Regions from separate parts of the Terribacillus sp. JSM ZJ617 genome, predicted to be linked through region 1. Evidence: riboswitches for the same ligand, from Rfam matches in the RefSeq annotation. Region 1 holds a riboswitch; the other holds the start of a gene.

Region 1 (7,892 bases):
AGCTGATCGCCAGTTATATCTTTGACTATCTCTTCAAAGACACTTTTATCATCTCTTGCAGTCATGATTTCTTCAGCATTTAAAACATCCTCGATAAATGCCGTGTCTGGCTCGAATGCTTTTGCTGTAGAGTAGAGCACATGATTCACATCAGCGGCGCTGTCGTTGAAGCATGGGAATAAGAATCCTGATAGCGGTGCTTGCAGATTGATAACAGGATTTACTGTGACATTGTACTTGAATTCCCTTTCCACATAATCAAATTCCAATTCTTTTTTCGGTTCCTGTGTCTTGTTGATACTGCATAGCAGGAAGGAGTGGGAGTACATTGTATCATTGGCGCTTTCCTCTTGATCATCACCCTGGCGTTTCTGGGCTTTCAGGTATTCTGCCTTGATGAATGAGATGACCACATCATGCTCATACTGTCTGTCTTCCAGCATCTTAGCAACAAGCTTCAGCATGTCGTTCGTCCATTCTTCTACATCATTTGTTAGTAAGCCGCGGTGCAGGATGAATTGGCTGCTGTCCTCCACATCCCGTTTGAATTTCAGTTCAAATAGTTTCTCATCAGGCTGACCTGCTAGTACTTTTTTGAAATTGCCCAAGAACAACTCCTGTTGATCTTCATCCAGCATGCCAAACGGCATACTTTCGTGATGATAGATGTCACTGGATTCTTTCATGATATATACGTTGAAAATATCAGAGATTTTAAGTTTATCATTGCCTTTTTTAAATTGCCTGCGAATCGTTGCGATGTCCTTTTTATTCATATCGTTTCCCGTTCCTTATTGATAGAGTGAAAAGCATGTTCACTTATTTTAACATAGAGATAGATTGCGAAACGGGACTTTTAATGTAGGTTTTTGAAATAAATAAGATTAGAAGTTCAAGTAATGAGTATAAGGAGTTTCAAATGAAGCCAAATACTAAGAGATGATTTGCTTCTAAACAAACGAGGAAAATCTAGTTTTATTTTTGTGAAAGAAATAGAGAGCTAAAAAAATAGTATAAATAATCTGCTATCATGGAAGCTTATTAAGTTAAAACAGCCCATATCAAATGGGCTGTGTCACATCTTCCAGTGCTGCTTCTTTCTCACGTACAAGTGGAATGACTTCACGGCCGAAGCGCTCCAGATCTTCTTCGTAATGGAAATGGCCAGTTAAGACGAGGTCAACACCAATTTGTTTAAGACGAATGATCTGGTCAGCTACCTGTTCTGCCGTACCTATCAGACCGGTTTTGAAACCGTCATTATATTGAACAAGATCCTCATAGGAAGAGTCTGCCCACATGCCTTGCTTGCTTTGGGTTGCTTGACCAGCGTCCTTGACGGACTCACGAAAGCCTTCGACTGCTTCCGTATCGGCATGGCTCACAATATCACGAAGCAGGGATACAGCTTCTTCTTCTGTGTCACGGACGATGGCGAAGCCGTTTACAGCGAACTTTACATCACGGCCTTGATTGGCTGCACGGGCTTTCACGTCTTGGATTTGCTGCTGGAAGCCTTCGAGTGTATTGCCGTTCATGAAATAATAATCGGAAACACGAGCAGCCATGTCACGAGCCACATCGGAATTGCCGCCTTGGAATATCGGAATCTGCTTTTCTGGTTTTGGTTTCAAAGGGGCGTCTGATAGCCTGTAAAAGTCTCCTCGATAGGTAGCTTGTTCTTCCTCCCACAATGCCCGGAGCACACGGATGAACTCTTCGGAACGCCGGTATCGTTCATCATGATCGAGCCAATGCTCGCCGTAGCTGATGAATTCCTGTTTGAACCAGCCGCTGACAACATTGACAGCGGCGCGACCTCCGCTAATATGGTCCAGTGTAGCGAGCATTTTGGCGTAGACGCCTGGATGCCAAAGACCTGGATGGACTGCCGAGATTAGGTTCAATTTTTCGGTGACGCTTGCTAGGGCAGAGGCGAGGGTTATTGCTTCGAGCTGTTTATCAGCGCCGTAGCTTGCGATAAAACGTGTTTGCAGAAGGGCATATTCAAAGCCGTTCTGCTCAGCGATTTGCGCGTAGCGTTTGTTCGCTGCAAAACTCCAGTCCGTTTTCTGCGGCAGCTTGGATATGACTAGCCCGCCGCTCACATTCGGTACCCAATATGCAAATTTCACTTTCGTCATCCTTTACCCTCCAGCAGCTCACTTATCAAGAGTGTACGAAAACAGCCCTTCTCCATAAAAGAGAAGGGCTGCGGGTATGTAACTACCATCCGTTCACGCTTCTCATCTTCAGGATGTAATATCCTTCTGAAATTGGCACCGTGCTGGTAACAGTCGGTTGCCGAGGCTTCACTGGGTCAGTCCCTCCGCCTCTCTTGATAAGAAAACTATTTTTTTAGTGATTGTAAACAAAGTATTCAGACTTGTCAACCTAGTTTGTGCAATTGCTGGATTGTTCTGTTAAGCTGGAGGTAGAAAGACACTTTCGCTTTGTATTAGAGGAGGATAACCAATGAAAAAAATCATTAACCGACCAGAGGATGTTGTCCTGGAGATGTGTCACGGGCTGGTATTGGCTCACCCGGAACTCGAATTATTGAAGAAGTATAAAGTGATCAAACGAAAACAATTACAGACAAATAAGGTTACCTTAATCAGTGGGGGAGGAAGCGGGCATGAGCCTGCCCATGCAGGCTTTGTCGGGGAAGGCATGCTGGATGCAGCGGTATGTGGCGATATGTTTGCTTCGCCTTCCCAAATACAAGTTTATCAAGCTATCAAGGAGACGGCAGGAGAGAAAGGTACGCTTCTTATCATCAAGAATTACAGCGGGGATATTATGAACTTCAAGAACGCGGCCCACCTCGCTAAGGAAGATGGGCTGGAAGTGGATCATGTGAAGGTAGATGATGATATCGCAGTGGAGGATAGTCTGTATACAGTTGGAAGACGTGGTGTTGCTGGAGTCGTACTTGTACATAAAGTCGCTGGAGCAGCTGCGGCTGAAGGGCGTGACTTACAGCAGGTAAAAGCGGTAGCGGAAAAAGCTGTCTCTCGGACACGCAGTATCGGTGTTGCTTTGACATCCTGCACATTGCCAGGTGGTGAACCGACCTTCAAGCTTGCAGAGGATGAAATGGAGTATGGCGTCGGTATCCATGGGGAACCTGGTATCCGACGGGAAAAGGTTCTATCAGCCAACGAATTAGCCAAACGGATGGTCGAGGATCTGCTGAAGGAAGGACAGCCAGAGGAAGATGCGGCTTTATTGATTAACGGATTTGGCGGAACACCATTACAAGAATTGTATCTGTTCAATCAATCTGTCAATCGTGAGCTTGCTGAACGGAATATCAAAATAAATCGGATATTCGTAGGCAACTATATGACTAGTATCGATATGGCAGGTGTGTCGGTAACGATTATGTCACTTGATGATGAGCTGCGCACTCTGCTCTCCAGTGAATCAGATACACCAGCTCTCAAGATTGACGGACCTGTGGAGCAGCCAGCGTTTTCCAGTTTTAAGGAAGCAGCAGACAATGCGGATGTTTCTTATCAGGTAGAAACAGACAGCGCGTATGCACAAGTAAAAGAGGACTCTATTACACTGGAAAACATCATCTACTTAGTGGATAAAATGAGCGAAATTATCATTGAAAATGAAGCTGCCTTCAACAAGCTTGATACCCACGCTGGAGATGGGGATTTCGGTAATAGTGTGGCAAAAGGCTTCCGTCAATTGAAACGGGAATGGAAACATATTCTTGATGAAGACAACCTTACGATTGGCAGCTTCCTTGATGCCTCTTCCATGGTGATCATGGAGCATTGCGGTGGTGCTTCAGGACCAATATGGGGTGGCGCGTTCCGTGCTGCCGGAAAAGCAGCTGGTGAGAAGAAAGAGCTCACTGTAACAGAATTCGCAGATATCCTGCAGCATGTCGTAACGGCAATCCAGGATATTGGAGAACGCTCCTTTGGTCGCGGAGCTGAGGTCGGGGATAAGACATTGATTGATGCACTCGCACCATGTGCGGATAGCTGGAAGCAGAGTGCTGCAGCTAATGAAGATGTAAAGACAGCCTTCAAAAAAGGCGCAGAGGCTGCTGTTACTGGTGCGGAGAATACGAAGGAAATCGTTGCACGGATGGGACGTGCTGGAACGGTAGGAGAGCGCAGTCTTGGTTATCCGGATGCAGGCGCGCATGCACTGGGTGTCATTTTTACTAAATTAGCTGCTGCATTGAAATAATCCTATGCAGCAGAGAGTGAGTTTCCTAGATTAGTTCAGGTTTTGGATTGCTTTGGTTAGTATGTAGTATATCTTTGTCAAAAACCTTGTAAAGGGAGGGTGACAAAAGCTATCTTTTCCCGACAAACTAGGCCTTTCTTTCCCAATCCAGATAGACAGGAATCTGACAGAAAATCATAGAATTCTACTTTAAATCTATTTAAGGAGGATTCATATGAAAAAGAAATCGATTCTTGCTGGAGCTCTGCTTATCACGTCCTTATTATCAGTCCCTTCTGTATCGTTAGCTGACGCAGTGCATGATCATGGGCATAACCATGAAACAGTCGGTTTTGACCATATTGGAGACAAGCTCCCTAAAGCAGGGGATTTCAAAGACTTGGAGTCTGCACCGTCTATTGAGCAATCAACGGATGTAGTCGAGTTTAACAGTAAAGGAAAAGAAGTGGAAAAACACCGGACAGAAAGTAATACAGGCGGATTTAGTATAGCGGATACAGGCAGCCAAAAGGTGACAGTCCTGGCTGTTGCCGATGAAGAATATCGAGCTGCTTATCCGGATTGGCAGCAAAGGATTATTTCAATTGTGGAACAAGCAGACAATGCTTTCAACCGTGATCATGATGTGGACTACGTCGTCGAGGCTGTTGGACAATGGTCGTCCAGCGGATCAAATAGCTCTGCTTTGCTACAGGACTTACAGCGTGACTGGGATGGACGCGGGTATGATTTTGTTGCTGGTTTTACAAGAGACAGCCGATTTGATGCAGGTGGTATTGCATATGTTTATAGCGGAGCACCTTCCGGAAGTGCGATTAGTGTAAACCTTGATCAAGGAACAAGAAATACTGCATACGCAGCACAGCATGAATTTACGCATAACTATGGCATCGGTCACGATGCGCAGGGAAGCGGAATCCGCTGCATCATGAACTATGATTATTCATACACAGTAGACTACTGGGATGAAGGTCATGATCGCGTGCTGTCACAAAATAAATTCTGGTATGGATCTTAAAAGCGGCGGCCGTTATGGCCGCTTTTTTACATTGTATTCTCAGACTCTATTTTTATAATAGAGTTTTTGTTATATATTGGTAGTTGGGTAGGAAGGAGCGGAACTAATGATAGAAGGTTTGTACGAAGCACATTTACCAGTTAGTAATCTGAAAAAATCCATCACGTTTTATGAAGGACTGGAGCTTTCCCACATTCATGAAGATAGGTTAGCTTTCTTTTGGATTAAAAAGGACCATAGCTGGCTTGGTCTTTGGGAATCGGATAAAGCAGAGCTTGCCCATCATCCATCCATCAGACATGTCGCATTTCAAGTGAGTTTGGAAAATTTAAAAGCTGCATCCGGATGGTTAAAAGAAAGAGGATATCACCCGAGAGAAGCTTTCGGTTTTGGCCCTCATGAGCCTTTTGTGATGGGCGCATGATGGAATGGCACATGCGAAAATTCATTTTAATGATCCGGATGGCAACAGTCTGGAGCTTATCACGAAAATAGATAACCCAAACAATGTCACTTCAAGGTTGTATTTGAGTGAATGGGAAAAAGAAAACTCGAATAGTTAGGGTCCACCGATGATGTGTGCAAAGGTTATAAAGGGAGGAGCAAAAGAAATGACAAATCGTTTACTTGAATCTTTATCCATTCTGCATCCGATTATACAAGCCCCTATGGCGGGAGGGATATCAACAGCGGAACTAGTTACAGCTGTATCTGAAGCGGGCGGATTAGGGATGATTGGTGCTGGTTATCTAAATGCGGAAAGTACGCGTCATCAAGTACGGGAAGTGAAAGCTGGTACAGACAAGCCCTTTGGTATCAATTTGTTTGTACCGAGTCCTTACAAAGGAAAGAAGGACGCGATTGCCAGGTCGCAACAATCACTAAAGCCCTTCTTAGATAAACTAGGCTCAACTAGAATGGAAAGTGGATTCACATCTTATGAACAGATCTTAGAAATCTATCATAAACAGGTGGATGTCATCATTGAAGAGAAGGTCCCCGTTTGCTCATTCACTTTTGGTATGCCTTCATCTGTAGTAATCAACTCTTTAAGGCAAGCGGGTATATACACCATTGGTACAGCAACTACTCTGTCAGAGGCGTTAGCAATCGAGGCAGCTGGAATGGATGCGGTTGTCCTTCAGGGCAGTGAGGCAGGGGGGCATCGCGGCAACTTCCTAGCTGGAGTGGAACAAAGCATGATTGGACTGATGGCGCTCATACCCCAAACTGTCGATCAAGTGAATATCCCGGTTATTGCGGCAGGAGGTATAATGGACCGTCGCGGTGTTCGTGCGGCTCGCTGTTTAGGCGCACAAGCAGCGCAGCTCGGCACCGCATTTTTAACGTGTAAAGAAAGCGGTGCAAACCCATTACATAAGCAAGCAATTCTGGAGGGACAGCAAGAAGACAAGACAACATTAACGAAAGCTTTCTCTGGCAAGGCGGCCAGAGGCATCGAAAATGATTTTATCCGTGAAATGCGGGAAGTTGAGACGGAACTGCCGGACTTTCCTATCCAGAATACATTGACAAAGCCTATTCGATCCGCTGCTGCACAAAACAATGATAGAAACATGATGTCCTTATGGTGCGGGCAAAACCCAAATTTAGCAGAGCCTATCACTGCTAAGGAACTAGTGCATAAACTAGTAGACGAGGAATAAAATACGATAACGGGATAATAGGTGATAGTCTTGGAAAAATGGCTCGAATGGGCAAGAAGAATACAGGCGATTTCCCAGGCAGGACTGCATTTCTCAAAGGATGTATTCGATCGGGAGAGATACGAGGAATTGCAGCAGCTCAGTGCGGAAATCATCGCTAACTATACGAAGCAGTCGGCAGAGGACGTTGAGAAGACACTTGCAGCAGAAAAAGGGTACCCTACCCCGAAGCTGGATATCCGCGGTGTTGTTTTCCGGGAAGGGAAGCTTCTGTTAGTGAAAGAGAAGATGGATGAACGGTGGTCACTGCCAGGCGGTTTTTGTGAGGTAGGGCTGTCGGCCAGTGAGAATGCTGTAAAGGAAATCAAAGAGGAGTCGGGGTACGATGTTGTACCTAAGAAGCTTTTAGCGGTGCTGGATTCAGATAAGCATACCGACAAACCGCAAATGTTCCATTACTACAAAATCTTCCTGCAATGCGAGATTGTCGGCGGGGGAGCACAGGAAAGCGTGGAGACAAGTGAAATAGGCTTTTTTGGTGAATCGGAGCTGCCGCCATTGTCGTTGAAAAGAAATACAGAAGCTCAAATCAAGATGCTGTTCGAAGCGCTGCGCAATCCGAGGAAAGAGAGTGTATTTGATTAAGTGAATTCTGCCCTGGAGCTGAAAAGTTATTTAAAGATTGGAGGTGCAAACATAACTACTATAATTTATTTTCTTAGACATGGTGAATCGCCTAAGGAAGGTAATGAAAGAACAAGAGCTTTGACTGAAAAAGGAAAGCAGGATGCTTTAAAAATTGCCGAATCTTTAAAGAGCGAAGGGATAGAGGTCTTTGCTTCAAGTCCTTACATGCGTGCAGTGGAAACAATCCGAGGCTTGGCAGAACATGCGGGAAAAGAAGTAGATGAAATGGAAGATCTGCGGGAGCGCGTCTTTATTTCCGGTGATGCGCGGATTTCTGATAAGGAGCTATTACCTTTGTTGAA
Region 2 (7,892 bases), on a different contig from region 1:
AATGGCGTTATTGATGGTAACCTTGGTGAAGGAGCACGGGTTGCAATATTTATTTGCCACTACGATCCTGACTGGGGTATTACAGCTTTTATTCGGCGTATTAGGTATTGCCCGTTTTATGAAATTCATCCCGCGTTCTGTCATGATCGGATTCGTGAACGCACTCGCTATCCTGATTTTCATGGCACAGGTTCCGCATTTTATAGGAATCAATACAACTACCTATGTTGTAGTGGGGATCACGCTCGCCATCATCTATTTGTTCCCGCTCATCACCAAAGCCGTTCCTGCTCCGCTTGTAGCCATTTTGGCAGTGACGATATTGTCGTTGTTCCTGCATATTGATGTTCGGACTGTCGGGGATTTAGGGGAAATTAAACAAGCACTGCCTTCTTTCCTGATTCCAGACATTCCTCTCAACTTGGAGACCTTGCAAATTATCTTTCCGACTGCACTTGCTTTGTCGATTGTCGGATTGCTGGAATCCTTGCTGACTGCGTCCATCGTCGACGACATGACGGATACAGGCAGTAACAAGAACAAAGAAGCTCGCGGACAAGGTATTGCCAACATAGTAACTGGCTTTTTCGGTGGGATGGCAGGCTGCGCAATGATCGGACAGTCCGTCATCAATGTTAAATCCGGCGGACGCGGACGCCTTTCTACGCTTGTTGCAGGTATATTCCTGATGTTCTTGATTCTTGTATTAGGAGACTGGGTAGTGAAAATCCCTATGCCCGCTCTCGTGGGTGTGATGATCATGGTTTGTATCGGTACATTTGAATGGTCTTCCCTGCGCGGCATTACCCGCGTGCCTATATCGGATACAGCAGTTATGGTCGTGACTGTCATCGCTGTAGTGACAACACATAACCTGTCTATCGGTGTATTCATCGGCATCCTGTTGAGTGCCATTTTCTTTGTTGCGAAAATATCGAAAGTAAAAGTAGAAAAAAGTATCGGCACTGCATCAGGTCATATTCGATACACTATTTCCGGACAGCTTTTCTTCGCTTCTGTCACAGATTTCACGGATAGCTTTTCTTATGAGAATACAGCAAAGCAAGTGACACTCAATTTCACCAACACGCATGTTTGGGATGACTCCGCAGTGGCAGCCATTGACAAAGTCGTGCTAAAATTCATTGAGAAGGGCTCCTCCGTTACCTTAGAGGGGTTGAACAAGGATAGCCAAGCACTCATGCACAGATTGACAACTAGCGATTCAACACATGTGAACGTATCAAACCATTAAAAGGCGGTGCATCCATGTATAAGAAAATCGTAGTGGCAATTGATGGATCCGACCACTCCTTCCTTGCAGCAGAGCATGCCATACAGTTGGCAAAGCTGCAGCCGGGAACCCACGTCGAAGGAATTCAAGTACTTGATTATGAAAAGACAAAAGCAGATGTTCTGCACAGCACGGATCCAATTCAACTGCAAAGCAAACGTGACGAAAAGCTCCAGCGTTTTCGCGATGCGTTCGAAGCAGCATCCATCCATTACAAACTGATCATGAAACACGGCGAACCTGCACCGATGATCTTAGAGCATGCACGTGATACTCGAGCTGATCTCATTATCATGGGCAGCCGCGGACTGAATCCACTCCAGGAAATCGTCCTCGGAAGTGTCAGCAGCCGTGTAGCGAAACGCGCGAAATGTTCTGTCATGATCGTCAAATACCTGCCGTAACAAAAGGCTGCTGAATGATTTCGGCAGCCTTTTTAATACCTGCTATAGTAACCAAGAGGAGTGATGTAATGAAGATACGAAAGCTTTACCCAACTGAAACCCCTCCCATGGACCTTTTGCTCGAAGCAGACCCTTCTAAAACAAAGATAGAGGCATACCTTCGTTCCGGAAGCAGTTTTATTGCAGAAATAGGCAATCAAATCTCCGGCATCTATGTTCTATTGCAGACTAAATCAGACACCGCGGAAGTAGTTAATATTTCAGTAAGAGAAGCCGATCAAGGAAAGGGTGTCGGTAAAAAACTCATCCACCACGCCATTGGGCAAGCCCGCATACAAGGCTATGCTAAATTGGAAGTAGGGACAGGCAATTCAAGTATAGATCAAATCGCCTTCTACCAAAAATGCGGTTTCCGAATGAAAACAATAGATCATGATTTCTTTCTTCGCAACTATGAAGAACCTATTTTTGAAAATGGTATTCAGTGCCGGGATATGGTCCGTTTTGACTACAACCTGTAAACGGCTTTAATTCTTGTTTAATTTGTATTATCAATTTCTACGGTCACCAAGGTCCTTTTGACTGGATTTCTTTAATAAAACTTCCATTTTTCCAATTTAATTCCCTTAACCATCTAGATATTTAGTAGGATAAGATTATAATAATAATGCTGTCTTTATTATTTTTATACTATTATCCTGATGAGACAGGGAAAGGAGAACTTATGAAGTTCTGTAAAGAATGCGGTAAAGAACTGAAGCCCGGCGCCCAGTTCTGTAATAACTGCGGCACAAGCGCAAGCGGAACACCCACTCCCCAGCGCCAGCAGCAAGCCGCGCCCAAGAAGAAAATGAGTAAGAAGAACAAGATCATCCTAGCGAGTGTCATCGCAGTACTGATTATCTTGTTTGCCGGCTACAAGACTGGAGAAGCAATGACCAGTAAAGATAAGGTGATCGACGAGTTTGAAACGGCTTTAGCAGAGAAAGATGCAAAGAAACTTGCGAAGGTCCTTACTACAGATGATAAAGAGCTCAAGATTGATGAGGATTCCGTACAGGGACTCATAGCTTACTACAATGAAAATCCGGAAGAATTGGACATTTTAGTAGCGGATATGAGAAGCCAAACAGAGGAAACAGTTGCGTATGCCACTGGTCCTATCCACCTTTCTAAGGATGGGAAAAAACTTCTTCTGTATGATAATTACGAAATTAACGTTCAGCCCTATTACATAACTCTATCTACTGCTTATAAAGATACGGTGCTTAAAGTAGATGGGAAAGAAGTTGGGCAAGCAGACGCAGATGATTTCGAAAAGACATACGGCCCATTTGTACCAGGTACTCACGAAGTATCAGCTGAACTGACACACGATATGATAGAAATGGCTGCAACAGAAAGTATGGACCTCTACAGCGAGGATACGAACCCATACAGTGACCTGCAGGTGGAAGGTTCTATAACAGAAGATACGAGGAAACAAATCATGGATCAGATCAATGCGGTCGGTGATCAGCTGGCAAATGCCAAAGCTGCCAAAGACACAAGTCTGCTAAAAGATGCCGGAAAACCATTTAAGCAGATGGTCCAAGACGAAATCGACAGTTTGGATTCTTGGGATTATTCCTACGAGGGTTCCTACCTATCATCGGAATTCGACCTGGATACATTTAATGTAACCAAATTGGACACCGGCTGGGCGGTAACAGCGGACGTCAGCCAAACATTCAATGAAGCAGAAATTTATGATGAATCGACAGCTGATTTAGAGAAGCAGTCCCACGAACTGAGTTACGTCATGGTTTATGACGAAAAAGCAAAGAAATGGCAAGCATATGATGCCGATTATTCCTATTTCAGCTCCATCGGTGATAACACCGAGATAGTGGAGAACAAGAAGCCTACGGTATATGAAGCGGATGGATCCAGTAAATCCGATGAAACAAAAACGGCTGGCAGCAGTGCTGAAGGAGATATTCCTGACACAGCAGTCACATTGATGGACAACTACCTGCATGGCTTAATAGACGCAATTAATGATGATAGTTTCAGCAGCGTTTCTCCATATATGGCAGAAGGATCAGCGTTATACGAATCCCAACAGACACTTGTTGATAATTTGACATCCAAAAGCATCACAGAATCCCTGGATGATTACGAGATTACCAGCTATGAAGAAGACGGTGATTCGGCAACTATCACAACAAAAGAAACAATTACAATCTCATACAGCGACGGCACGTCCGAACAACAAGATTATGATTGGACATACACAGCAGAGAAATCGGGAGACGATTGGAAGCTGACGAATATTGAGTAAAACAAAAGAGACAGGATTTCCTGTCTCTTTTCCTAATTAAAAGATTGAAAATTGATTCATGAGTTCTTCCATTTGTTCTATTAGTTCTTCCAGATACATTCTTTGAGCAATATACAAAACAATCATTGTGCAGATAGTCACAAATAAAGAGCTGTATACAATATCCAAGCCACTTCTGCTATCACGATATAGGCTAACCAACACAAGCACTGGAACAATGAAAAAGGTACCAACGAAACCAATAGTAGTAAACCACAAGAAAAGATTAATGTTTACTAGTGCAAGCAGGAAACCTAATGCTACTAATCCTAGGAAAGGAATTAAATAGCTCCCGTACCTAACTATTATAGATTTGAAGCTTGTTTCAATCTTTGAGAGTTTGCTCGCAGCAAATACCAAAACTGCCACCACGAAAACAAAAAACGCAAAGAAAATGAACGGCTTGATAGCAAACTCGACAAATGATAACTCAATGTCTAGTTCATCCGCACTTAGCATGTCTCCAAAAAGAGGTACAGTGCTTATTTCCTTTAATAAATTCTTCATCCCGATATAAACTGTCAATCCTAAAAACACAGCGAAGAGAATCATCGTGATGATGCTATTCGTCAGATTGCTAACACCGTAGCGCTTACCTGAGCTAAATGGGTGTTTAATCACATCAGCAAAATAATGGAAAAATGATAATGATGCCTGTTTTGTGACCTCAAGGTACTCATTCGCCTTGGCACTTTCACCCGATAAAACTGCCTCTTGCTGTGTGTGACCTGCTGCAGTTTGCCCTTGCAAAGCCGCACCGCAATTCTCGCAAAACTTACTCCCCTCTGTATTGTTGTGTCCACATGACGGACAAGCTACCATAAAATCTACCCCTTACCTAAAATATTGCACATTTCTCTATGTACTTCCTCATTATACAAAAAATAGGCCAAAAGAGGCAGTACTTATCAGAATAAGCATGTAAAAAGGCATATATAAGTCATCATATGTACACCTTCTTTTTTGTCCATCTTATCAACTTCCTACATTAAGCCTCTGCCTTAGCCTGTGCTCTTGCGGCAAGTCGATAATAGCGACCATCAGATGCAACGACGTTTTCTCCGTGAAGAAGAACTGTCTCACCAGACGGCAAGTGAACAAAAGGAACTGCCTCCCGTTTCTCCGTGAATTTGATTTCGCGTTTAACATTGATTTCTTTGCGCTGATGGACGAGGTTCGCCAAGTCCTCGACGATGGCACTGGCCGTCGGCAGGGCACCGGCACCTGGCCCTTGAAGCTTCAGCTTGCCAACCAGATCACCTTCCACACATACAGCATTATCTACTCCATCCACACTGTACAGCGGGTGTCCAGCTGTTAGGATGACTGGTTCTACAGATGCCGTCACTTCTCCACCCGCATTTTCAAGCATGGCAACATGTTTAATTTTCCACCCTTGTTCTGCGGCTGCACGGATATCTTGTGAGGAAACCGAACGGATTCCCCTGCGCGTGACCTTCTCCCAATCCGGCTGGGCTTCAAATAACAAATCACTCAACACCATTAGTTTATAAAACGCATCCCAGCCATCAACATCATTGGCGGGATCTGCTTCTGCAAAACCAGCTTCCTGCGCAAGACGCAGCGCCTCTCCAAATGGAAGGCCCTTATCGTACATTTCCGTCAGAATGAAGTTAGATGTGCCATTTAAAATCGCCTCTACTTTGACGACATGGTTAATATGCAGAAGCTGCTTCAGCGTCCCAATCACCGGTACACCGCCGGCGACTGCTGCTTCATATTCCAGCCGAACACCTTTATCCTTTGCCAATTGCTTCAACTCCGCGCCCCGGGAAGCAATCAATTCTTTATTCGCCGTGATGATATGACAGCCGTGCTGGATTGCTTCCGTTAAATAACTGAAAGCAGGCTCAATTCCGACACTCGCTTCGATGATCACATCAAGATCTGATATAGAGAACAACTCCGCTGCATCGTCTGTCAGCAATGCGTCCGTCACTTGCTGCGCATACTTCTGCTTTTCCCGCACCAAGACACCTGCCACATGTACCTCCTTCCCGAAAATCGCCTGCAGGTTCTCCTGATGGGAGCGGATCGTCCTCCCTACAGCGCTTCCTACTGTGCCGTATCCTATCAATCCAATCTTCACTGCTGTCATTTGCTTTGCCTCCTCGAATGATTTTCTGCATAAAAAAAGCCTCCCTGAGAGGACAGGGAGACGAATGTACCGTGCTGTGTCTTCTCTCATCTACAGGAATTAGCACCTATACAAGTCAAAGTTACACTTGCAGGTTGCCGGGCATCATCGGGCCAGTCCCTCCGCCGCTCTTGATAAGAGTTTTGTATTCATTTGTTATGAAGGAGTTTAGCATGAATAATATATAGAGTCAACTGAAAATTCTAACAACATTACCCAACAAGACTGTCATAAAGGGAACGTGCTCGGCTTATATCGGCCACACCATGAATGATTGCTCTGCCATCAGCAAATAGGACAATTCTATGACCATTGTATTGAAAAGCCAGCAGGTATTCATTAACAGTGATCTGGTCGACTGCACAAACCCACTCTTCAGATAAAGCTCGCAGGTTCAATGATTTTTTGACGCTAGGCCTTATATGGACAGCCTCCCTTCCGCAAAGGACATCCAGTCTCGTCCGGGAGGAGCCATTCAAAAAAGGCAATCCTGCATGTGTGCCGCAGCTGGGACAACTTGAATTGCGAAGGTTTTTCACGTCCACTCTCGTATATTCCCCTGTCCAAATATCAAATGCACATAGTTCTGCCTTTACTTCCTGACCGCATAAGATTCGTAATGCTTGTGTCACTTGCATCGCCGCCACCCATTGGACAATCGGGCTGATGATTCCTGCCGTATCACATGTTTCGCTTTGCTGCGGAAGCTGTTCCAGGAGACAGTGAAGACATGGAGTATCTTTATTGGCAAGTACTGGGTAGGTTATCCCGTAGCTGCCCACACATGCACCATATAAGTACGGAATACCGTGCTTCAATGCTGCATCATTGACGATTAAACGTGTCTCGAAATTATCGGTAGCATCCACTATTACATCAGCACCTTCAATCAAGTGCTCGATATTATGGTAATCAACATTTTCAATTACGGTATGCAGCGTCACTTGCTGATTGATTGCCTGTAGTCGCTCCTTTGCTGCAGAAGCTTTCGGCAAATAGGCAGCAGCATCTTGCTCTGTATACAGCTGCTGGCGCTGGAGATTATGGAATTCAACATAATCCCGATCAATAAGCATCAGTTCTCCAATACCAGCACGCACAAGCATCTCTGCAGAAGCAGAGCCTAATGCCCCCATCCCAATTAAGACAATTTTACCGTTTTCCACCTGTGCCTGCCCATCCTTGCCGATGAACAGCTCCTGTTTCCGATAACGATCCTTCATCAGGTAAACAAACCTTCATTCGGGCTGCTAGCTACTGCGTAATTTTTTTCGGGAATTCTTCCTGCTTCAAAACCTAAACGACCTGCTTCAATAGCCAGCTTCATCGCATATGCCATTCGAACAGGGTCTGCAGCTCCGGACACAGCTGTATTCAACAAGACACCATCCGCCCCGAGCTCCATTGCATACACAGCATCTTTTGGCGAACCAATACCAGCATCAACAATGACCGGTACACTGCTCTGTTCAATGATCATACGCAGGTTGAAAGGATTGATGATACCTTTTCCCGAACCAATTGGCGATGCACCTGGCATAATCGCATGTACTCCCAGATTCACGAGCCGCTTGGCCAAGACAACATCATCCGACGTGTAAGGCAGGACAATGAAGCCCTCTTCCAACAGCATTTCAGATGCCCGCAGTGTCTCTATTGGATCAGGAAGCAATG

Evidence for each region. Region 1 has a riboswitch for S-adenosylmethionine ahead of sfnG (dimethylsulfone monooxygenase SfnG). Riboswitches for the same ligand answer to the same signal wherever they lie in the genome.
Region 2: another riboswitch for S-adenosylmethionine. It lies ahead of ACH6C1_RS14990 (homoserine dehydrogenase); the one in region 1 lies ahead of sfnG (dimethylsulfone monooxygenase SfnG).

What each region holds. Positions count from the first base shown of each region.
Region 1 covers NZ_JBISEQ010000003.1:10,309-18,200, forward strand. The annotation lists gene ACH6C1_RS11570 (DUF4317 domain-containing protein) at 1-776, opposite strand, end outside; gene sfnG (dimethylsulfone monooxygenase SfnG) at 1,062-2,144, opposite strand; SAM riboswitch class I at 2,244-2,348, opposite strand; gene dhaK (dihydroxyacetone kinase subunit DhaK) at 2,476-4,218, shown strand; gene ACH6C1_RS11585 (zinc-dependent metalloprotease) at 4,433-5,236, shown strand; partial or broken gene ACH6C1_RS11590 (VOC family protein) at 5,343-5,799, shown strand; gene ACH6C1_RS11595 (NAD(P)H-dependent flavin oxidoreductase) at 5,848-6,903, shown strand; gene ACH6C1_RS11600 (NUDIX hydrolase) at 6,934-7,548, shown strand; partial or broken gene ACH6C1_RS11605 (histidine phosphatase family protein) at 7,600-7,892, shown strand, end outside.
Region 2 covers NZ_JBISEQ010000004.1:278,485-286,376, forward strand. The annotation lists gene ACH6C1_RS14965 (SulP family inorganic anion transporter) at 1-1,255, shown strand, start outside; gene ACH6C1_RS14970 (universal stress protein) at 1,270-1,698, shown strand; gene ACH6C1_RS14975 (GNAT family N-acetyltransferase) at 1,767-2,219, shown strand; gene ACH6C1_RS14980 (zinc ribbon domain-containing protein) at 2,423-4,021, shown strand; gene ACH6C1_RS14985 (zinc ribbon domain-containing protein) at 4,058-4,882, opposite strand; gene ACH6C1_RS14990 (homoserine dehydrogenase) at 5,049-6,179, opposite strand; SAM riboswitch class I at 6,263-6,359, opposite strand; gene ACH6C1_RS14995 (ThiF family adenylyltransferase) at 6,431-7,441, opposite strand; gene ACH6C1_RS15000 (thiazole synthase) at 7,441-7,892, opposite strand, start outside.